One region of the Sediminibacillus sp. JSM 1682029 genome, then DNA from elsewhere that is predicted to be linked to it. Evidence: riboswitches for the same ligand, from Rfam matches in the RefSeq annotation. Region 1 holds a riboswitch; the other holds the start of a gene.
What was found. Region 1 has a riboswitch for FMN ahead of ribD (bifunctional diaminohydroxyphosphoribosylaminopyrimidine deaminase/5-amino-6-(5-phosphoribosylamino)uracil reductase RibD). Riboswitches for the same ligand answer to the same signal wherever they lie in the genome.
Positions count from the first base shown of each region.

Region 2: another riboswitch for FMN. It lies ahead of ABVF09_RS12720 (ECF transporter S component); the one in region 1 lies ahead of ribD (bifunctional diaminohydroxyphosphoribosylaminopyrimidine deaminase/5-amino-6-(5-phosphoribosylamino)uracil reductase RibD).

Region 1 is NZ_JBEWYY010000013.1:30,424-41,543, reverse strand. Features, by position in the region: gene ABVF09_RS17405 (ABC transporter ATP-binding protein) at 1-611, shown strand, start outside; gene ABVF09_RS17400 (ABC transporter permease) at 608-1,621, shown strand; gene ABVF09_RS17395 (TetR/AcrR family transcriptional regulator) at 1,643-2,293, shown strand; gene murB (UDP-N-acetylmuramate dehydrogenase) at 2,948-3,898, shown strand; gene ABVF09_RS17385 (MFS transporter) at 3,962-5,242, opposite strand; gene ABVF09_RS17380 (ArsR/SmtB family transcription factor) at 5,309-5,944, opposite strand; FMN riboswitch at 6,104-6,248, shown strand; gene ribD (bifunctional diaminohydroxyphosphoribosylaminopyrimidine deaminase/5-amino-6-(5-phosphoribosylamino)uracil reductase RibD) at 6,433-7,536, shown strand; gene ABVF09_RS17370 (riboflavin synthase) at 7,537-8,196, shown strand; gene ABVF09_RS17365 (bifunctional 3,4-dihydroxy-2-butanone-4-phosphate synthase/GTP cyclohydrolase II) at 8,208-9,413, shown strand; gene ribH (6,7-dimethyl-8-ribityllumazine synthase) at 9,434-9,901, shown strand; gene ABVF09_RS17355 (hypothetical protein) at 10,143-10,466, shown strand; gene ABVF09_RS17350 (TetR/AcrR family transcriptional regulator) at 10,594-11,120, shown strand, end outside.
Region 2 is NZ_JBEWYY010000007.1:39,273-50,392, reverse strand. Features, by position in the region: gene ABVF09_RS12765 (MalY/PatB family protein) at 1-898, opposite strand, end outside; gene ABVF09_RS12760 (alpha/beta fold hydrolase) at 1,056-1,898, opposite strand; gene yugI (S1 domain-containing post-transcriptional regulator GSP13) at 2,232-2,621, shown strand; gene ABVF09_RS12750 (DUF378 domain-containing protein) at 2,814-3,053, opposite strand; gene ABVF09_RS12745 (glucose-6-phosphate isomerase) at 3,277-4,629, shown strand; gene ABVF09_RS12740 (YugN family protein) at 4,925-5,332, shown strand; gene ABVF09_RS12735 (potassium channel family protein) at 5,315-6,313, opposite strand; gene ABVF09_RS12730 (thioredoxin family protein) at 6,411-6,968, opposite strand; gene ABVF09_RS12725 (M20/M25/M40 family metallo-hydrolase) at 7,078-8,136, shown strand; FMN riboswitch at 8,201-8,344, shown strand; gene ABVF09_RS12720 (ECF transporter S component) at 8,511-9,098, shown strand; gene ABVF09_RS12715 (TraR/DksA C4-type zinc finger protein) at 9,290-9,661, opposite strand; gene ABVF09_RS12710 (hotdog fold thioesterase) at 9,902-10,288, opposite strand; gene ABVF09_RS12705 (1,4-dihydroxy-2-naphthoate polyprenyltransferase) at 10,423-11,120, opposite strand, start outside.

The sequences.
Region 1 (11,120 bases):
CTTCCGGATCTGGTAAAACGACACTTGTAAAAACGATTGTCGGCACTTTAACGCCTGAAGCAGGAGAAGTAGTAGTGTTGGATACCCGGATGCCATCCCTGCAAACAATGGAATCCATCGGTTATATGGCACAGTCGGATGCTCTTTATCATGAGTTGACAGCAAAGGAAAATCTCGCTTTTTTTGCAGCGATTTACGGTGTGCCCAAAAAACAGGTGGCCGGGCGCATCGATGAAGTTTTAGAAGATGTTGGTTTGCAAGACAGCAAACATAAAATTGTCCAGGGGTTTTCCGGAGGTATGAAGCGGCGTCTATCCTTGGCTGCGGCGTTGATCCATCGCCCTGAACTGTTAATTCTTGATGAACCGACGGTAGGAATCGATCCTTTATTACGCAATAAAATTTGGGATAGGTTTGCCGATCTGAAAAGGCGAGGAACAACCGTTATCGTTACCACTCATGTGATGGATGAAGCAGAACGGTGCGATAAGTTAGGGCTGTTAAGGGGCGGAAATATCATTGCTCACGGATCTCCCCAAGCGTTAAAACGGGATACGGGTACCGACTCGATTGAAAAAGCGTTTCTAAAGTACGGGAGGGAAGAAGCATGAAGTTAAAGGCGATTGTAGTCCGGATAATCCGTCAATTTATTCGAGATAAGCGGTCACTTGCGTTGATGATTGTTGCCCCTCTACTAATTTTGACGTTGACCTGGCTGGTGTTGGACCAGGAATCTTATCAACCAAAGCTGGCAGTCGAGGGGGCACCTGCTCCGCTTAAAGCGGCAGTGCAGGACAGTATGCTGGAAATCGTCGAGGTGGAGGATCCCGGCCAAGCGCTTGCCGATTCGGAAATCGACGCCCTCCTCGAAGCAGATGGACAGTATATCCATGTCACGATAGACAACAGCAAACCCAATCAAGCCGAAGCAGTGAAAATGGGTTTGCAGGAGGCTTTGGCATCCCGGTCGGATCGTCAGGTTCCGGATATTTCCGTCGAGTTTTTATACGAGGATAACGCGGAGACGACATTTGATTATACGGGACCGGTCCTGATCGGCTTTTTTGCCTTTTTTTTCGTGTTTTTAGTGGGCGGTATCTCCTTCTTGAGAGAAAGATCACAAGGGACGTTGGAGCGGCTATTCGCCACGCCTTTGAAAGGTTGGGAAATCATCCTTGGTTATATCAGCGGCTTTGGGCTATTCGCAGTGATTCAGTCGTTTATCGTCGCGTTGTATGCCGTTTATGTCTTGGGAGTTCCGCTAAATGGATCCTTATGGCTGGTCATTCTGGTCACCATGCTTCTTTCATTGAGTGCGCTGACACTCGGCATCCTGTTATCCTCTTTTGCCAGAAATGAATTTCAACTTATGCAGTTCATTCCACTCGTGATTGTTCCACAGGCGTTCTTTTCGGGGATGTTCAATCTGGATAACGCTGCTGATTGGGTGGCGTATTTAGAATATTGTATGCCGATTTCTTATGGGGCCGATGCCCTCAAGGAAATCATGATCAAGGGGAACGGACTGGCTGATATACAGGTCGATCTATATGTTGTCCTAGGGTTTTCTCTATTATGTTACCTGTTGAATCTTGGTACACTTAAGGCATACCGAAAATAATGAAAAAGTGAGGATCAGCTTATGCGGGAGTCCTATTTAAGAGAATTGTTGAAAGTGGATGGACAAGAAATCCGATTGACCGAGAAGCAAGCAAACATTCTTGCGGCTGCAATCGAGATTTTTGCCGAAAAAGGGTATGCGGGCACAGCCACAAGTGAAATCGCCAAGCGTGCTGGAGTAGCGGAAGGGACCATTTTTCGGCACTACCCGGCAAAAAAGGATTTGCTATTGGCTATAGTGAAGCCGGGAGTGCTCAAGCTCGCTGTTCCTGTGTTCGCTGACAACATGGTCGAAAATATTTTCAATCGCGAATTTCAAGGCTTTGACGAGCTGTTGAGAACATTCATTTACAATCGATTGGATTTTGCCAGACAAAATGTCGCGATTTTGCGGATAGTGCTCCAGGAGTTTGCCTTTCACCCGGAAATCAAAATGATTATCGAGGAGGCGTTCCTTGAAAAAGTGTACCCGAGGATCAAGCAGACAGTCACTGGGTTCCAGGAAGCGGGACTGCTTAAAGAAATGCCGATTACGACGACGGTCCGTTGTATTGTCTCCCCGATATTGGGGTTCATCGTCACCCGTTTTCTCTTGAATCCTGATGCTGAGTGGGATGAGGCCCAGGAAGTGGAGCATCTCATTGATTTTATTTTGAAAGGCATGGAAGCATGACATAGAAAGGATGCTCGACAAAAAAGCATTGCGAGTCTCCACTACGGCAAGGTACTTCGATTTCCGCGGGCGCGGATTCAGCTAACAACGACTTTTGTCTCGAATCGTTACGTTCGGAAAGCTATGCCGCACTTAAACAGGAGTGCGGCTTTTTAACTTTTATGCTGCTGGCCATCGCACATCCAATTGCCGAAGAATAAAAGGAACTTCTCATCCTGATTTTCCGTCTTCGCCAAAAAAGAGTCTGTCATCGCTGTTTATTGCTTTCCTTTTAAAGAAGTTTGGATATTCTATCAGCCAAAAGAAGAAAACGAATATATTCAGCCGGTCCTGATCGTCCGGAAGCAGAAATTCGCTGTATATTTGGAATTCGTTCTTTTTTGCTTTGGTGGCCATATTTTGTCCGGGTCGGTTTTATCGAATGGACAGTGTGGGAATGTTTGACTGACTGGCCAGCGGGTAGTGATAGGGGTGATTGGTGATTAGGCACGAATTCTTCTGGGAAGACATAACCTTTTAATGAGCTAAATAAAGGTTGGGAAAATCGTAGTTGGCGCTGTCAAGTCCACCTGTTATAATCAAGGTTATGGGAAAAGGGATTCATGGGTCACTTTTAACCATCAACGAAGAGGACAATTAAAGGAATGATTTGATTTGATAAATATCAAACATGTTTATCAGGAAATATCACATATAACAGCTACAGAAAACATTATGCTGGATGAGCTGTTGAAAAACCATACGTACACTCGCCTTGGCGGAAAAGCGGATATCCTTGTCACGCCGGAAACATTTTCTGAAGTTCAGGAACTGGTGAAGCTTTCCAGAAGGGAAAATATCCCGTTCACCCTGCTTGGCAATGGCTCCAATATGATTGTGAAGGACGGTGGAATTCGCGGCATCGTCATGAGTCAAAAACGCTTTCAGGATATCCGGGTAGAGTCTGATACGATATTCGCCCAAAGCGGAGCGGCCATAATCGATGTTTCACGCCGGGCGTTGAACGAGAGGCTGAGCGGGCTGGAGTTTGCCTGCGGAATCCCGGGAACAGTGGGAGGAGCCTTGTTTATGAATGCCGGTGCTTACGGCGGGGAAATCAAAGATGTATTAGAAGAGGCGGTGGTCGTCGATCGGGAGGGGGCATTATTGACCCTTGCTGCAGAAGAGCTGGATTTGGAATACCGGACCAGCAATATTCCAGACAACGGATACATCGTTTTAGAGGCAAAGTTCAAGCTCCAACCAGGCGACTATCAGAATATCAAGGCAGTGATGGACGACCTTACACATAAGCGGGAATCCAAGCAGCCGCTCGAATATCCATCATGCGGCAGTGTTTTTAAACGACCGCCAGGTTATTTTGCCGGCAAGTTGATCCAGGATAGCGAGTTGCAGGGTAAAGGAGTAGGCGGTGCAGAAGTTTCCACCAAGCATGCAGGCTTCATCGTCAATAAAAACAATGCGACTGCAACCGAATATATCTCTGTCATTGAGCTGGTACAAAAGACAGTCAAGGATAAGTTCGGTGTTTTCCTGGAAAGAGAAGTCAAAATCATCGGAGAAGATGCCGATGCGGAAACGGTTAAAGCAGTAAAGCAAAATTGACAAAAGAAATGGCTGGCACAGAAGCATATTGGACAAAGCAAAACCGAACGATGATTCGAATATCTAAGCATTCGAACCCGTTCGGTTTTCTTTCATATCAGTGGGCAAGTCGAAGGTTTCCGCAGTCATTTCAGCCGTTTTAGGCAGCTTTCGAAGTCCCGGATGACAGAGCCATACGATTGCCACTATCAACAAGCCCGCTCCGGCACAGCTGAAGATCAGGGCGGGAGAAAAGGTAGAAGCAAGGGATCCGCCAGCCAGTGACCCAATCGGCATAGCTGAGGCACTCATACTGCGGGAAACGGTATTGACTCGTCCTAATAGATGGAGCGGGACAACGGATTGCATTACGGCAGCAAACAAAACATTGGTCGCGCCAACTGGTATCCACGCCAACCCGAATAGCACCGCACCCCAAAGGACAGGTGTGAGAAATGTACTGGCAACCCAGAAACAAGACCCGAAAAAAAACGTCAGAATGGAAAGCTTTCCCACTGAAAACCGGCCGAACAAAGAACTGGTCAATGCTCCGAGCAGGGAACCGGTAGACATAGCCGCCAAGTAAAAACCGTATATTTCTGCTCCCCCCAGCTCAGCTCCCAAACCGGGAAGGACGGCCAATCCAGCGCCAATCGCAAAGTTGCAAGCGACAGCCCCAATTAAAAAACTTGCCAACAATGAGTGGAAAACAATCGAAAATCCTTGTTTCAATTCCGTTTTATATTCCAGAAAAGCCTGTTTAACTGATGTCTTTTCTTTCCTCTTTTCTTCGGCCCATGGAAGTTTACAAATAGTGAACAATATGGCTGCCAAAGCAAATGTCATGGAGTCTGCAAGATATAGAGACACAGCTCCTACGATGGCGACGAGGATTCCGGAAACGGCATTGAATAGCAAATCAATCCCCTGATAGGCAAAGGCGAACAAGGAATTTCCCTTTACAAGCTGTTGTCTGGAAAGAATATAGACAAGTGCTTTTGTCTGGGAAGGATAGGCAAATTGTTCAATAAAAGCGATCAGTGGCATGATAATCAGGATGAGATGAACGGACAAAAAACCGAGCCAGTGAGCCATCGGAATGATTAAAATCAGGATGCATTGTAACAGCTGGGTAAGCACAAGTACTTTTTTAATCGGCCATTTATCGACAAACGGCCCTGTGAAAAACTGTAGCGCCGCTGGAAGCAACGTTAAAAACCCCGCCAAACCAGAGTAAAATGCACTGCCGCCTAAATCGTAAACAAGCCACATGGCAGCTACATAGTAAATGCTGTCCCCGATATTGGTGACAATTCTGCCGATAAATAACAGTAGAAAATTTCGATTGGTCCATAGTAAGTTCATTTACGGCCTCCTAGTTAAAAAAGTTATACGGTTGAAAAAAACTAACCGTAAGCTTAAAAAAAGAAACTATTCAGATTCTTTTTTTGATTGATCTTTTATTTCTCTTTTTTGGAACAACGACTCGTCGATTTCGAATCCAAAAGCCGTAATGCTGTATAGCTTTTGATCGGGGGCGTTTTCCGTCTCGGCGCTTAAAGCCTTTAATTCATCTATTAAATCAAAAAACTTCTTAATCCACTGCTTGAAATCTTCTTCCGTTGCCGAGATTTCCCATGTCGAGCCAAGATGCGACCATTCTGCGGGTTTGGATGTAGCTGTCTCTTGCTTAAAGGCATCCTCTGGAGCGGTGATTACCCTCATTTTCGTCCTTTCCAGCATGCGGGTGTACATTTGCCGAATTGATTCACTTAGTTCTTCTTTATACGGAAGCAATTCCTCTGAAGGTGTAAATCCTCTTGCGGTGGATTGGTAAAATTTTTGCATGATTCCATTCTTTTCTTCTGTCTTCACAATTTCCACTAATCCATTTTTGGCTAACTCCCGCAGGTGATAATGAATCTTTGCCCTGGAGAGATTGAATTGGAAGGCCAACTGCTGCCCGGTGTATGGCTGTTCCATCAGCCGCATCATTATCTGACTCCGAAAAGGATCACTCAAAGATTTTAACTGTTCATAAGTCTCCAATACCATTAATTGTTTCATCCCAAGTCACCCCTTTGTTAAAAATCATACGGTAAAATTTATTTAACCGTATAGTAACATGTTCATAGGTCACACACAAGGTAATTTGGAGAAATTTTCATAAGGCTAGTTAGATGCATTTTTCACAAAATAATGCTATGATGTCCTTAATTAAATACGAAATTCCTTTGGGGCAGGGTGTAAATCCCGACCGGCGGTGATGGACAAGTTCATGTCCTCAGTCCGTGACCCGTTTGCGAAAGCAACGGTGGATTTGGTGAAATTCCAAAGCCGACAGTTAAAGTCTGGATGGGAAAAGGAACAGGACGTTTGTGACGTTGATTCGAGTACGGGAAAACGCGGGGCATTTTATGCCGCTGCTTTCTTTGCCGTATTCAGGAAGCACCGTCTCAACTTAACTTTACCTATTTTAAAAGCCCCGGCATCTACCGGGGCTTTTTTGTGTTTTGAATGAAATATCGAAACTCCGTGCTCCGGGAAACGAGAGGATGAAGGATTTGGCATCAAAAGAAACCTATATGGATACAGCGTTGGCGTTGGCAGAAGTGACCATTGGACAAACAAGTCCGAACCCTTCTGTCGGTGCGGTCGTCGTGAAAGATGGCAAAGTGATCGGAATGGGCAGCCACTTGGAGGCAGGGAGTGCACATGCAGAAGTGCATGCGTTGAGACAAGCGGGAGAAGCGGCGGCAGGTGCAGTGATGTATGTCACCTTGGAACCGTGCTCCCATCATGGTAAAACTCCGCCGTGTGCCGATTTGATTGTGGAACATCAATTAGCGAAAGTCTACATTGCCTGTCTGGATCCCAATCCCGAAGTGGCGGGCCGTGGTGTGGAAAGGTTGCGTCAGGCAGGAATCGAGGTCGAAGTGGGCTTGAGACAGGAAAAGGCGTTGGAGCTCAATCGCCGGTTTTTTAAACAAATCAGAGAAAAGTCACCCTTTGTTACATTGAAAGCGGCCATGACTTTGGACGGCAAAACGGCAGCCAGTACTGGTGACAGTCGCTGGGTCACATCGGCAGCTGCAAGAGATGATGTTCATTGGCAGCGTGACCTCCATGACGCTGTCCTGGTCGGTATAGGGACCGTAGTGGCGGACGATCCACGGCTGACTGTCAGACTTCCGGAAGGCGGCAAGCAGCCGATTCGGATAGTGCTGGACAGCGATTTGAGTATTCCTGCCGGCAGCCACCTGCTGACTAGTCCCGAAGCGCCAACGTGGTTGATTTGTGGATCCTCAGCCGATACGGAACAATCCAAGCTGATAAAACCGCATGTGAAAGTATTCCAAATCGGTACAAAGAAAGTAGAGTTGGACTCCGTGTTGAAACTGCTGGGAAATGAGGGTGTGCAGTCTGTCTATGTAGAAGGCGGAAGTACCGTTCATGGCTCTTTTATCGAAACAGGTTTTTTTGATGAGTGTCATTGGTATATTGCTCCGCTCCTTCTTGGTGGGAGTGATGCCATTCCAGTGGTGGGTGGTGTTTCGCCGGAACGGATGGGGCTAGCAAAACAGCTGGACATTAAATCGGTCGAAAAAATCGGCGGCGATCTTAAAGTCATTGCCATACCAAAAAAGGAGGCGGAGTGATTGTTTACTGGTATTGTCGAAGAAAAGGGAAAAGTAACATCCATCCATCGCAAGCAGGACTCGTTGACGATGAACATAGCGGCTGAAACGGTGACAAGCGATGTGAGAATAGGCGACAGTATTTCGGTGAATGGTGTTTGTCTGACCGTCACGTCTTTTCAAGAGACTGATTTTACGGTAGACATCATTCCCGAAACATTCCGTACCTCCTCGCTGTCCGGAGTCACTCCCGGAACTCATGTTAATCTGGAACGGGCCATGCGTGCTCAGGATCGATTCGGGGGGCATTTTGTCTCCGGGCATGTAGATGCTGTAGGTATCATCACCCATAAGTGGAAGGAAGCAAATGCAGTTTATATAACCATCGAAGTCCCGCCAGAGGGAATTCCGTATCTATCGGAAAAGGGGTCAGTCGCAGTGGACGGCACTTCCTTGACCGTGTTTGCCGTCCATCCATCGGCTTTTACGATCTCGTTGATTCCCGAAACACAGCGGGCAACCATTCTCGCTGACAAGCAGACAGGAGAAACCGTCAACCTGGAATATGATGTGCTGGCAAAATACATCGATCGTCTACTGACGGCAAAATACCAGCCTGCAGAAGGGAAGACTGGGAAAATAACCACAGAAAAATTACAGCAATTTGGCTTTTTAGATTAGGAGGACTAGTTATGTTCCAAACGATAGACCAGGCAATACAAGACTTGAGGGCTGGAAAAATGGTCATTGTCGTGGACGACGAAGACCGGGAAAACGAAGGAGACTTGGTTATGCTTGCAGAGCATGCCACTCCTGAATCGATCAACTTCATGGCCAAGGAAGGCAGGGGACTTATATGTGCTCCGATGGACAAAAAGCTGGCCGACAAACTCCGCCTGCCAGCCATGGTGGAAGAAAACAGCGACACTTATGGAACGGCATTTACCATCAGTGTCGACCATGAGGAAACCGATACAGGGATCAGTGCTTACGACCGGGCACTGACCATCCAAAAATTGATTGAGGACAAGACAGAAGCTGCTGCTTTTAAGCGACCTGGCCATGTGTTTCCGTTAGTCGCCAAACGGGCTGGCGTCCTGGAGCGGACGGGTCATACGGAAGCTGCCGTCGACTTGGCGAAACTTGCCGGATCTAAGCCTGCAGGAGTGATTTGTGAAATCATGAACGGCGACGGGACCATGGCGAGGCTGCCGGAGTTGGAAAAAATGGCAGAACGGTATGACTTGTCGCTTATCACCATTCAAGATTTGGTTGCCTACCGAAAAGTGAATGATGTTCTGATCAATAAAGAAATAACCATCGATCTGCCGACTGCCTATGGGGATTTCCGTCTGACTGCTTACACGGAAAAATTCACAGGCAAGGAGCACCTCGCCCTTTTCAAGGGTGAGATAAGCCCGGAGAATCCTGTCCTCGTGCGGATTCACTCAGAATGTTTGACTGGAGATGTTTTTGGTTCCCGCCGCTGTGATTGCGGACCGCAACTCGAGCAGGCTCTCCAAGAGATCGAGGCAGCTGGAACTGGCGTGCTGATATACATGCGTCAGGAAGGCAGAGGAATTGGCTTGCTGAATAAACTGAAGGCTTACAAGCTGCAGGAACAGGGTTTCGATACCGTCGAAGCAAACCACCAGCTGGGTTTTCCGGCAGACTTGCGGGACTATGCAGTGAGCGCCCAAATGTTAAAGGACCTTGGTGTCCGGAAGCTGCAGTTATTGACCAATAACCCGCGGAAAATTTCCGGGTTGAATGATTATGGGTTGGAAGTGACGGAAAGAAAAGCAATCCAAATACCGGCAAATAAAAGCAATGAAAGATACTTGCAAACGAAAAAAGCAAAGCTCGACCATTTATTTGATTTTCCCGGCAGCAACTGATTTTAAGGAGGATGATAAAAATGACAAATGTTTACGAAGGAAACCTGGTAGGTACGGATTTAAAGATCGGAATCGTGGTTGGAAGGTTCAACGAGTTCATCACCAACAAGTTATTAAGCGGTGCACAGGATGCATTGAGGCGACATGGAGTTTCGGAAGACGATGTATCGGTTGCATGGGTTCCTGGCGCGTTCGAAATACCGTTGGTTACGAAAAAAATGGCTGCTTCCAAAAAGTATGATGCGGTGATTGCCTTAGGGACGGTCATCAGGGGATCGACTCCTCATTTTGATTATGTAAGCAGCGAAGTTTCAAAAGGAGTGGCCAGTGTATCCATGCAGGAGGATTTGCCGGTGATATTTGGTGTGCTGACCACGGATACCATCGAACAAGCAATCGAAAGAGCTGGGACAAAAGCAGGCAATAAAGGAGCAGAAGCAGCCGTTTCAGCAATAGAAATGGCCAACCTGTTGAAAAATCTGGCTTGAAAGACTATATGCGAAGAAAACCGGGCAGCCCTGACTTGAGGGGTTGCGCGGTTTTTTTGAACAGGGTCTGGCGAGTGTTTGCCACAGAGAGGGTGGACGCTGAAGCTGGAAAAGACTGTTCTTGCCAGTAAATATCCCGCCCCTCGCTGTGATGTTTGCTAAGAATGTAAAATACTGATTTTCCTATTCTCCAAACGATGCTTGCCTGTTATGGTACGATAATCGTAATAGGAGGGATACGGTGATTACGTATGAAATCTTGGAAAATAATTTAGGCAGTGTAAAGCCTATGGATGAACAGTTCATTTGCGATGAAATCGAAGAACTGATCGAGCGTTTTGCTTTGACTATCACCCAAAGAACCACCTTAAGTACAAAAAAGGGCTGTTACCATTGGCACACAAAAAAAGAAGGACAAAAAGGGGTACTCGAGATCACCTACTGGCCAAAACACGGAAGGCTTTGGCTGGAAATAGCGGATAACCGTAAGGCGGAATGGAATATCGAGCTAATTGCCGAGCTTGCCGAAGAGCTCGCTGAAAGATATGGCGGCCAAGTAGGGTAAAAGTGTTTCAGCAAACACGGAAGAATTGACAGCTAGAAGGGAATCCAGGTAAAATGGAAACTGAAAAAACTGAATGAGTTTCCGTGATTTATTCAATTCACGGGGACGATCTAGAAGGGGTCATAGCGTGAAGGAAAGAATTATCAAGCAGGTCGTCGAGGAAATACAGCAAAGCGGTATGCGTTTTACGGTAGATGATATCACCAACCAACTAGGAATTAGTAAAAAAACGGTTTATGAGCATTTTTCCTCGAAAGAAGAAATTATCGAAACCATCGTGGATAATATTTTAGAAGAGACAGACCAGAAGACCAATCAATTGATGGCTGATGATTCTATTTCTTTTATCGACAAAATCAAACAATTGATGCAAGTACTCCCGGAATATCATCAAATCTATGATCGCCCGATATTGGATGAAATGAAAAGGTATTATCCCGATCAATGGGTGAAGATGGAAGATGCGCTCGAAGAAGATTGGGATGATTTGCAGAAATTGATCGAACAGGGCATGGAAACGGGAGAAATTGTTTCAAACTACTCGATTCCCGTCATCATGAAGGTGCTGATCGAGGCAATCAATACAACGTTGGACCAGCACTTTTTCAATAAAAACAATATTACAGTGGCGGAAGCTTTGTCCCAAATAGTCGA
Region 2 (11,120 bases), on a different contig from region 1:
GCCTGTTCCCGTCCAACAGTCGCAGCAGCTGTTCCAGCCAATCATCCCCTTCGTTATACGCCGCTTCCAAAGCTGTTATTCCCATCGTATTGATCATTTTTATCCCTTGCTTATGGAAAAAGTGATCGATTTTTTCACGTTTATGTTTGTCTGGCGTAATCAAATAAGAAACTTGCAAGCCGGCCAAGTTAAAGGACTTGGTAGGAGACATGCACGTGATGGTGATCTGGTTTATTTCATCGGAAAGGGAAGCAATTGGAACATGTGTATGGCCAGGGTAAACTACGTCTGCGTGAATTTCATCGGAGAAGATCAAAACATTGTGTTTCAAACAGAGCTGGCCGATTTTTCGCAGTTCTTCTTCGGTCCATACCCTTCCGACCGGATTGTGCGGATTACAAAGGATGAGCGCTTTTACCCCTTGGCTCAAGGACGTTTCGAATGCATCAAAGTCAACTTCATAACGGCCCTCTTTCAATTTCAGCGGGCATTTGACCAGCTGTCTATCATGCATTTCGACAAGATCATAAAAAGGTGGATAAACCGGTGTTTGAATCATGATCTTGTCGTTTGCTTCTGTCAGTACCTGTACAGCCATATGGAGACTTGTGATAACACCCGGGCTATATAGCAGCCATGACGGTTTGATTTTCCATCCATGCCGTCTTTCCAGCCAACTGATGACAGAATCACTGATTGCTTTATCTGTCACCGTATATCCAAATATTCCATGTTCTGCCCTGTCTACGAGGGCGTTTTTGACGGAATCAGGTACGGCGATGTCCATATCGGCGACCCACATTGGCAGAACTTCTTCAGATCCATAAATAGATTTTAATAAATCCCACTTAACCGATCTGGTGCCGGTACGCTGTGGGGCTTGATCGAAATTAACCATGGTCTTTTCCTCCTTCAGTACTCTTAACTGCACTGGTGGTCCTTCAGCACGCCAACTTGCAGTCTTGTAAGTGCATAAAATCGTTTCACGGTTTGTTATCCTTTCATGCTCTTCTTCATTATATAAACAGGAAAAATAGATTGGAAACAATTTGAACTCATTTCTCTCTTCGGATGGTTTTAGCCAATATATAATCACAGATGAGTCCTGGGGCTTCTTCCGGCAAGAAGTGACCAGCCCTGCTTAACGTACACAATTCTGCATTTGGTAAATCACGCAAGAGTCGGTAACTGTTGGAAACAGGCAAAATCAAGTCCTGCTTTCCCCAAATAATCAGACATGGCTGGTCAATGGCACGCAGGCTGGAAGATGGCAAATCTCCTTCTCTGTCCCGGATCAATTTGGTGAGACACGGATAAATGTCGTATTCTAAAAAAGGTTTCGTATAGACAGCAATCATTCGTTTGGTGATCAATTTTTCATCGTGCATACACTTTTTCAGAATACCGTCGACACCCGCGCGGCGCAGAACCGCTTTTAAGAGTTTGGGGGAGGTGGGGAATGCACTAAAAGCATTCAGCATTTTGGAAGCTTTTTTCATGTAACAGGAAGGGGCCATCAAAATCAGTTTTTCTATTCTCTCCGGGTAACACATCGCGCAACGAAGTGCGATTTGACCACCCATCGAGTGAGCACCTATCCAAACTTTTCCGATGTTCAATGCATCAAGTACATATATAACCAAATCGGCCATATTTTGATAGGAATAATAAAAGGATGTCACTTTTCCGCTTTTTCCAAAGGGTGGGAGGTCGATGGTGAGTATATGGAAATGGCGGCGGAGTTGCGGAATCATCTTACGGAAGCAAAACTGACTGGATAAGAAGCCGTGCAGCAAAAAAAGGCAAGGGTTGTCTGATTTTCCGGTAGATTGATAAAGGCGATAGTGGATGTCGGCATTTTGAAAGTGAATGGTTTTTTTCTGTTTAGTGGTTTCCATGTAAATCCCCCGGTATTAAAAGATAAAGATTATTATTCCACAGTTTTTGCGGTTTATTTGAGTGTCGGAGTTGTTAAAAGACAAAAAAAAGACAAAGCAACGTTGCTTTGTCTTCAACAGGGGGAATACGAGAAAGTCTTACAGTTATAGGTATAACCGTATTGATCTCTTTTTAAACATTAAAAAACAAAAAAATTTTATCAAAAGGTTATTTTTTTATAATCGACGTCTGAAATTCCTCGGATTATGCATTTTTTTGCGGGAAAACACTTTATATGCTAAAATTGTTTATTGTGTATTAATCATAGAAAATAAAATCGGGAGTTGTTCAGCATGGCAGAGAAGTTTGAAACAGGACAAATTATTGAAGGTAAAGTAACAGGTATCCAGCCATACGGTGCGTTTGTGGCACTGGACGATGAAGTGCAGGGACTTGTTCATATTTCAGAAGTGACACATGGTTATGTGAAGGATATCAACGATCATCTTTCAGTTGGCGATCAAGTAAAAGTGAAAATTCTTCAAATAGATGAGGAAAAGAATAAGTATTCTTTATCCATCCGTGCTACAGAAGAGGCGCCGAAAAAGCCTGAACCGAAGCGACAAAAGTCTAATGCTGCCGTTCAGCAGGACAGCCAGCAAGCAGGTTTCAACACATTGAAAGACAAGCTGGAAGAATGGATCGAGCAGTCGAAAGAACGCGAAAACACATACAAAAACTAATTTGATTTTGAAACTGCCTTTTTTCAGGCAGTTTTTTTATATGATTAAAAAGTATAAAATTCAGGGATGTTTAGCGCAAGCGCCTGCCTTCTTGCAACTGTTAGGTTATTTATATGTGCAAATTCCTGACCAGTTTCTTTTTTCTTGTAAAGAACCGTCCTGTACTTTGGAAGTACAAGACGGTTGTATGCATTATCTTTCTGTTTCTGGTTCTCTTTTATCAGCAAATTGCTCGTCCGGTTTAAACAGCATCGATAAACAAATCAGCCCGCTGATGCCGACCAATGTGTATATGATCCTGGCAAAAGCACCGCTTTGCTCTCCGCCGCCGAATAAGGCTGCAACTAAATCGAATTGGAATAAACCTACAAGACCCCAGTTTACCGCACCGATGATCACAAGCAGTAAAGAAATACGCTGTAATGCATTCACACAGCATCCCTCCTTCAAATTTAACTTCCAGTAATAGCAATCCCCAGAAGGAAGGGAAATATGCAAAAAAATCACTGCCAAACAGGATAAGATGCGCGGAACGATCTCCGACTTCCTTTCATCTCTGGCCCGTGTGATGTTGGATGATGGGCATTGCTTGATTTACCGATTAGGTTTCGGTACATTTAAATCAGGTTGATTTTTTAATTTTGGAGGTAGAATGATGACACATATAAGCTTTGAATATGAACGCGCCCTATCATTTTTTGGCAAGCATGAAATTGATTATTTACAAGAGCCTGTGAAGCTTGCACACCAGGATTTGCATAATCAAACGGGAGCAGGCAGCGACTTTTTAGGCTGGCTCGATTTACCTGAAAACTATGATAAGGAAGAGTTCAGCCGGATTAAAAAGGCTGCAGAAAAAATCAAATCTGATTCTGACGTTCTGTTGGTGATCGGCATCGGCGGCTCTTATTTGGGAGCAAGAGCAGCAATCGAAATGCTCAATCATTCATTCTATAATGAATTGACTAAAGAGCAACGTGGAACCCCACAGGTTTTCTTCGTCGGAAACAGTATCAGCGCACCTTATATGAACGACTTGTATGACATGCTTGAAGGCAAGGACGTTTCGATAAACGTTATTTCCAAGAGCGGTACGACAACAGAACCGGCGATCGCGTTTCGTCTGTTCCGTAAATATCTGGAAGATAAATACGGTGTGGAAGAAGCAAGAAAACGTATCTATGCAACGACAGACAAACAAAAAGGTGCATTGAAAACACTGGCTAACGAGGAAGGCTACGAGAGCTTTGTCATTCCCGATGATGTAGGCGGCCGTTATTCCGTTCTAACTGCGGTAGGTTTGCTGCCGATAGCTGCAAGCGGGATTGATATCGATGCGATGATGGATGGAGCATACAAAGCGCAGCAGGAATTGTCCTCTGAAAACCTGGATGAAAACCCTGCCTATCAGTATGCTGCTGTCCGTAATATCTTTTACAATAAAGGAAAAAACATCGAAATGCTGATCAACTATGAACCAGCCCTCCAATATTTTGCGGAATGGTGGAAGCAGCTGTTCGGGGAAAGTGAAGGGAAAGACTTCAAGGGGCTGTACCCTTCTTCAGCCAATTTTTCTACTGACCTCCATTCATTAGGCCAGTATGTTCAAGAAGGTAGAAGAGATTTGTTTGAAACCGTACTTCATGTTGAAGAGCCGAAGTCGAACATCACCATCGAAGAAGATGCTCAAGACTTGGATGGTTTGAATTATCTTGCAGGTAAAACGATCGATGAAGTAAATCAAAAAGCATACCAGGGTACCATGCTTGCCCATACAGACGGACAAGTGCCTAATCTGATCGTTCACCTGCCGAAACTGGATGCCTACACTTTCGGTTATGTCGTCTATTTCTTTGAAAAAGCATGTGCAATCAGCGGCTACTTGCTGGGTGTCAATCCATTTGATCAACCAGGTGTGGAAGCATACAAGAAAAATATGTTTGCTTTATTGGGCAAGCCAGGATTTGAGGAACAAAAACAAGAATTGGAAAATCGTTTAAAAAAATAAATCGGCAATACAAAAAGGGAGTGTCAAAAAGTTTTTAACTTATTGGCACTCCCTTTTTTATTTGAGAGAAAAACCTTCGGCATGATGTGAATGAGCCCCTCATCACCTGCAGTGAATGTTGCTGAGGCAACCTTGCGCATTCCAATAGTGGCGCCAAGCGTACTCCCGAGCGTTTGACGAGTTCTCACCAAGGCTTTTCTTTACACCTCCATGACATTCAGCTTCTACAGGCTCATTGGATTTCTCATGAAATTGCTTGATCGGGGCAAGCTGATATCAAAGGAGGTAGTTGAAAATGATTCCAATACCATCTGATTTGGAAAATCGTGATTTTTCACTTCATGCACTGGAAGAAACATTAAAACCGATGGGCTTTTCCATCGGCGGCAACTGGGATTATGACCAAGGATCGTTTGATTACAAAATGGGGGTAGAGGACGGCTACCAGTTTTTGCGAATTCCCTTCAAAGCAGTAAAAGGCATGCTTGACTCACCTGGAGTGATAGTCAAATTGGGCAAACCGTTCGTGCTTTCCCATGTGTACCAGTCCGGAGTGGACGCAGACGGCCGCAATGGCGCCCTGAGGGGTGCGGTGGACCAATTTCAAACACCGGTGGATCCTGATGGAGAAGTAAATGATCAATTTGTAGAAGAGGGGAAAGAGCTTCTCCAGGAAGTGGAACGATCACTCATGGAGCGATGAAAGGACAATTAACGTGTCACCTTTTTGGAGCGTGGTGCTAAAAGCTGGATTGACGAGCATCTGCCCCTTCCTCATGATACCGATCAACAGTTGTTCTGAAACGGCATAATAATCGGCGCATTGTAAGAAAGTCTTATCATAAAGATTTTCAGGCAAAGGGAATTGATGGAACTGCTGATCTGCCAGTACTTGTATCAGCAAATCAAACGGTTTGACCGGTTTGTGCCGGAATAGCTCGTGGAATAACAGGGTACTCATAAAGTCATTTGACCGAATGATGGAATCTGCGCCAGCCCGGCTGGCGTTTTTGATTTGCTCTTTTGTCAATATTTCTGTGATCAGGACAATATCAGGATTGTTCCCTTTGATAGCGACTGCTGTCAGGATTGTCGACTGGTCGGCTTGAAGTTCTTTTTTGGAAGGATCAGCGGTGACGACAGCGTACTTGGCATCTTTTAAATTGGCTTTTTCCAATGTCTCATCCTCAAAGGCGGAGCCACGCACAAAATGCAATTGGTGTTTTTGATAAGGCAAATTATTCATGGTATGGTCGATCAACACGATTTGTTTTTTCATGTTCCTTTCCACAATCATTTCCATGAGCTGCTTAGTCCGTTCGTTCCAGCCTACTAGGATGATATGATCTTTGCCTCTGTACTTTACCAGTCCTTTTGAAAGGTCTCGTTCATGTTTGATTGTCCCTGCAGAGATGGTGGCCATATAAAATGTCACCAACCCACCGCCGGCGAGAATCAACAGAATGGCAACCAGTCTTCCGGCAGAGCTGAGCGGTACATAATCACCGTACCCAACCGTCGACCCGGTAACAAATGCCCACCAAATACCATCAAAAATAGTCGGAAAGTGAACGGGCTCCAGAATGTGAATAGCAATACCGAATAACATCATCAATAGAAGGACAGATGATAATAAACGGAAAAATATCGGCATGCGGAAATAAACCTGCAGAAGTGTTTGCATTGGGTAAGCTCACCTTTTGTTTTTTTACTATCCAGTATTTCCAAAATGTCTTTCCCATAGTATAAAAATCCCCGACTTGCGGCCGGGGAAAATAAGATTAGATTGCATGTTCTAAAGTGGAAAGAATGCTTTGATACGTTTGCTGCCAGAAGTCCTTATTGTCTCGAAATGATTTGGTTACGAAAGTGAACAATTCCCGCTGTTTTTCCTGGTAATCTGCAGCTTCTTTTTCTGGAAGATTGGCCAGGGATTGGTCGATAAACTGCTGGACCTCGGACGCCCGCGGCCCCCATTTTGCAATCTCCCGGCCATTTTCATCGATAAAGATGAAAATCGGAATGGAGCGAGCTTTTCCGTTTGTCAGATATTGATCCATCAACTCCAGGTTTTGATCACGGGCAAGCAGACGCACGTCCATTTCCGCCCGTTCGGCAAGGTGGAACAAAATCGGTACATTCATCATGGCATCCCCACACCAGTCCTCTGTTAAGACGATGACACGCAGGTTTTCTTTTGCAAGCTTCTCGAAAAGCAAATCGTCTTCAGGCAAAGTGAAATGATCATATACGTACAACAAGTTTTCTCTATGCTGTTGCATCGATTCTATATAGTCATCCGGATCGATCCCTTTTTGGTACCATGTTTCTAAATTCAACTGTATCACTCCTGATTTTTTGATTCAAAATGGATTCTGGCTTCACAACATTTAGTGTTTTCCCAAATTTTTGGTATCATTAACATATGTGATAAAGGAGGAACTACATATGGAACAAAACAGACAACAATTTTTAATGGACTTGCTGCGAACGCCATCTCCATCCAGTATGGAGATGAACATTCAAAAAAAGTGGATCGACTATGTAAAACCTTTCGCTGACAAAATAATCACCGACAATGCAGGGAATGCAATCGGTGTACTCAATCCGGAAGCTGAATTCAAAATTCTTTTGGCTGGTCACTGTGATGAAATCGCCCTTGTGATCAACCGGATTGATGAACAAGGATATCTTCATTTCGACAAAATGGGCGGCATCAATCCGAAAGCAGCCATTGGAATGAAAGTGACGGTCTTGGGCTATGCCCAGGAAATCACCGGAGTGATTGGAGTCAATGCCCAACATCATGGCGGCATCAAGGGTGATTTCGATTTAGAGGACTTGTTCATCGATTGCGGTGCACGCTCGAAAGAGGAAATGGAGAAATATGTCCAAATCGGTGATTTAGCCGTTTACAAAAGGGAACCGGAAGTGTTGCTTGATCGATATATATCCGGCCGCGGCCTTGATAACCGGACAGGCGCTTTCATAGTGGCAGAAGTGCTTCGCCGCCTGGCGGAGAAGGAAGTAGATGTGGGCGTGTATGCCGCCAGTACAGTAAATGAGGAAACCAATATGGGTGGTGCTTATTTTGCTGCCGCAGGCATTGAACCTGATATGGCTATTGCTTGTGATGTAACTTTCGCGACCGATTATCCAGGTGTGAACAAAAATAAATATGGCGACGTTCAATTGGAAAAAGGGCCGGTTCTGGCTAAAGGGGCACCGATCAATATCAAAATCAACCAGCTGTTGGAGAAAGCAGCCCGTTCTCTGAATATGCGGGTGCAATACGAATTGACCCAACGAGCGACAGGAACGGATGCAGACAAGATGCGTCTTACGGGTCGGGGAGTTCCGGTCGGACTTGTCTCCCTTCCGCTGAGGTATATGCACTCACCTGTGGAAACGGTCAGTATCAAGGATATGGATGAAGAAATTGATTTGTTGGTCAAAATGATTGCCGAGATGACCGGCAATGAAAGTCTGAATCCGCTGGAGGACTGATCAAACGTTTCTATTTGCAAAAGTTTGGAAAGGTAGTATAATAAGATTACCAATTAAATATCGAATCTATCTTCGGGGCAGGGTGAAATTCCCGACCGACGGTGAAGAGCTTGAGCTCTAAGTCCGTGACCTGTCCGGCTAACGCCGGATGGCTGACCTGGTGCGATTCCAGGACCGACAGTTACAGTCTGGATGGGAGAAGATACGGAACAGAAAAGGCATGGATAAGACTGCCTTTTATTTCCCTCTGAACATAAACCCTGAAGCTTCTATACGCTTCAGGGTTTTCTGATGGATTTCTTGATTCATGGGAATTCTGTTTCACCTTCATCGCCAGATAGGATTCGATGCACAAGATGAAGGAGGAGAAGATATTGGCTACAACAACCAAGCAATCTTCAAATTTATTAAAATTGATTATTTTGGCACTGCTGGGAACTATTTCAATGATGTTGATGTTTTTGAATTTTCCCCTTCCGATGCTGCCGCAATATTTGAAAGTTGATTTCAGTGAAGTACCGGCATTGATTGCCGCCCTGATTTTTTCCCCTGGGGCAGGCATCATAGTGGAAGCAGTCAAAAATTTGCTTTATTTGATTTATACAGGTGCAGGTGATCCGATCGGCATTGCTTCCAATTTCCTCGCCGGTGTTCTGTTTGTAGTGCCTGTATCCATGCTCTATCATAAGTTCAAAGGGGTAAAGAGTCTGGTTTCCGGGTTAGTGACAGGCACGGTTGTCATGGCAGTGGGAATGGGGCTGCTGAATTACTTTGTCCTTTTGCCCGCTTACAGTATGTTTATGGGGTGGGAATCGATGAGTGACCAAGTGAAACTGGTGACGGTAACGGGAGGTATTCTTCCCTTTAATGTAATCAAAGGAATCGTTATCGGTGCGCTTTTCGTGCCGCTGTTTATAAAGTTGAAACCATGGCTGGAGAAAAAAAGGATGGCTGCGTCTTAATATCTCCTGAAAAGAAGCTGGGACAGAAGCAAAGTGCAAAATAAAAGCCGAACGTTTTCCATAAAAAGTACCCTATAAGAAGACTCTTTTTAAGTGTCTGCTCTATAGGGTGCTTTTTATTTCGGGCATTTAGAATTCGCTCGTTTTTTTGCTTTGGCGGCCGTGCTATTGTCCCGGCCGCTTTCAATTTATTAGTCGTTTCCGTCGACTTCCTCGACTAGATAACGCGCCGTCGGTTCTATTTCCAGACGCTCTTCGGGAATTGGTTTTCCTGACGATTCACTGAAACCGTAAGTGCCTTTGTCGATTTTATCCAAAGCATGTTCGATTTCGCTTAATCGTTGACGTGCTTGTGAGTTGAGGGTGGCCGCCTTTTCCCGCTCGAACATTTCCGTTCCCAAGTCAGCCGGGTGGTTGTCATAGTTGGTGAACTCTCCGATCGAGTCGTCCGGATATTCTTTATCCAGATTATAGCTGTCGGCATTTTGACCGAGTTCTTCTTGTGCCTCTTTTTTCATCGTTTCCAATAATTGTTTATAGTGTGCGAGTTTTTCTTGATCCATTAACGATACTCCTTTCTTGCAGGTTCAGAGGATAAGAGCAGATGTGATGGAAAGGACAAAGCGCTCCATGCTGTTCTTGTCTAGCTCCGGCGCCTTTCTCCTCACGTTCATAAGCCGATTCTTTCTGTGGTAGAAGACGCCGCCCCGTTGTCGGAGGCCCGCAGACGGAGTCATGCAGGCGTTGGTGCCACAGGCCGTGCGGGACTCTCTGCGCTTTTAAACAGGCGTCTTGCTCTTTTCTTAGTTTTTCAAGGGTACGACTCCCACTGTGCAGCGTGAAACAGAAATGAGTCGCTCTTGTTCGTCCACAATTTTAATGTCCCAAACCATAGTCGTCTTGCCGAGGTGGAGCGGGGTAGCTCTTCCGGTAACGATTCCGGAACGTTTGCTTTTTATGTGGTTGGCATTGATTTCTATACCAAAAATCTGGTGTTTGTCTGCATCTATATTCAAGAAAGAAGCGATGCTTGCTGCTGATTCTGCCAATGCAACGCTGGCACCTCCATGCAAATAACCCATTGGCTGGTGCGTTTGTTTGTTTACCGGCATGGTTATTTCGACTAAATTCTTCTCCTGTGTGATTACCTGCATTCCAAGTGCTTCCATCAAGGTGTTTTCAAGATTCATAGTGAACATCCTTTCTATCATATTTCCCCGGGACAATAGGTTGAAACGTCCATTTTCTTCCTGGCTATCCCGGCATTACGTATTATGGAATAAAAAAACGACAAGTCGGCAGCTTGTCGTTTACTTCGGTGTACTTAAAAATGAAATGGAATGAAATATTCAATCAGCAACGACAGTCCCAGCAGCAACCCGAAAAAGGTGTTCGTCTGCGCTGTTGCCTTCATTGCCGGCATCATTTCCAAATTGACGGTTTTTCCTTTAAAGCCTTTGACTGCACTTACCGCTTTTTTTGTTCCAAGCAGGGTGATGAAGGACCAAATAGGCAGAATTCCTGTAAACACATAAACTGCCATCAATAAATAACTGATAGTAAATAAGGACGCTAGCAGTAACACCGCATTTTTTCTGCCGATTAAAATAGCGATTGTTTTTCTGCCGTTTTCTTTGTCGCCCTCCAAGTCCCTGATGTTATTAGAAAGCATGATCGTGCCGATAAAGATGGCTACAGGAATGGAAATCCATACAACGGAGCCGGTCACTTCCATTGTTTGAATAAAGTAACTAATCCCGATGATGACTGTTCCCATGAAAAAACCGGCGATCAGTTCCCCAAAAGGGGTATATGCGATTGGATAAGGTCCCCCTGTGTATAAATAGCCGCACAACATGGAAATGATTCCGATTGCGGCAATCCACCAGCTGGATTCAAGGCAAATATAGACGCCGAGCATGACAGCTATGGCGAAGAAACTAAGCGCCAAACGAAGCACCGTTTGAGGAGCGACCCCGTCCCGGACAATGGTGCCGCCGATTCCGACAGATTTCTCGTTGT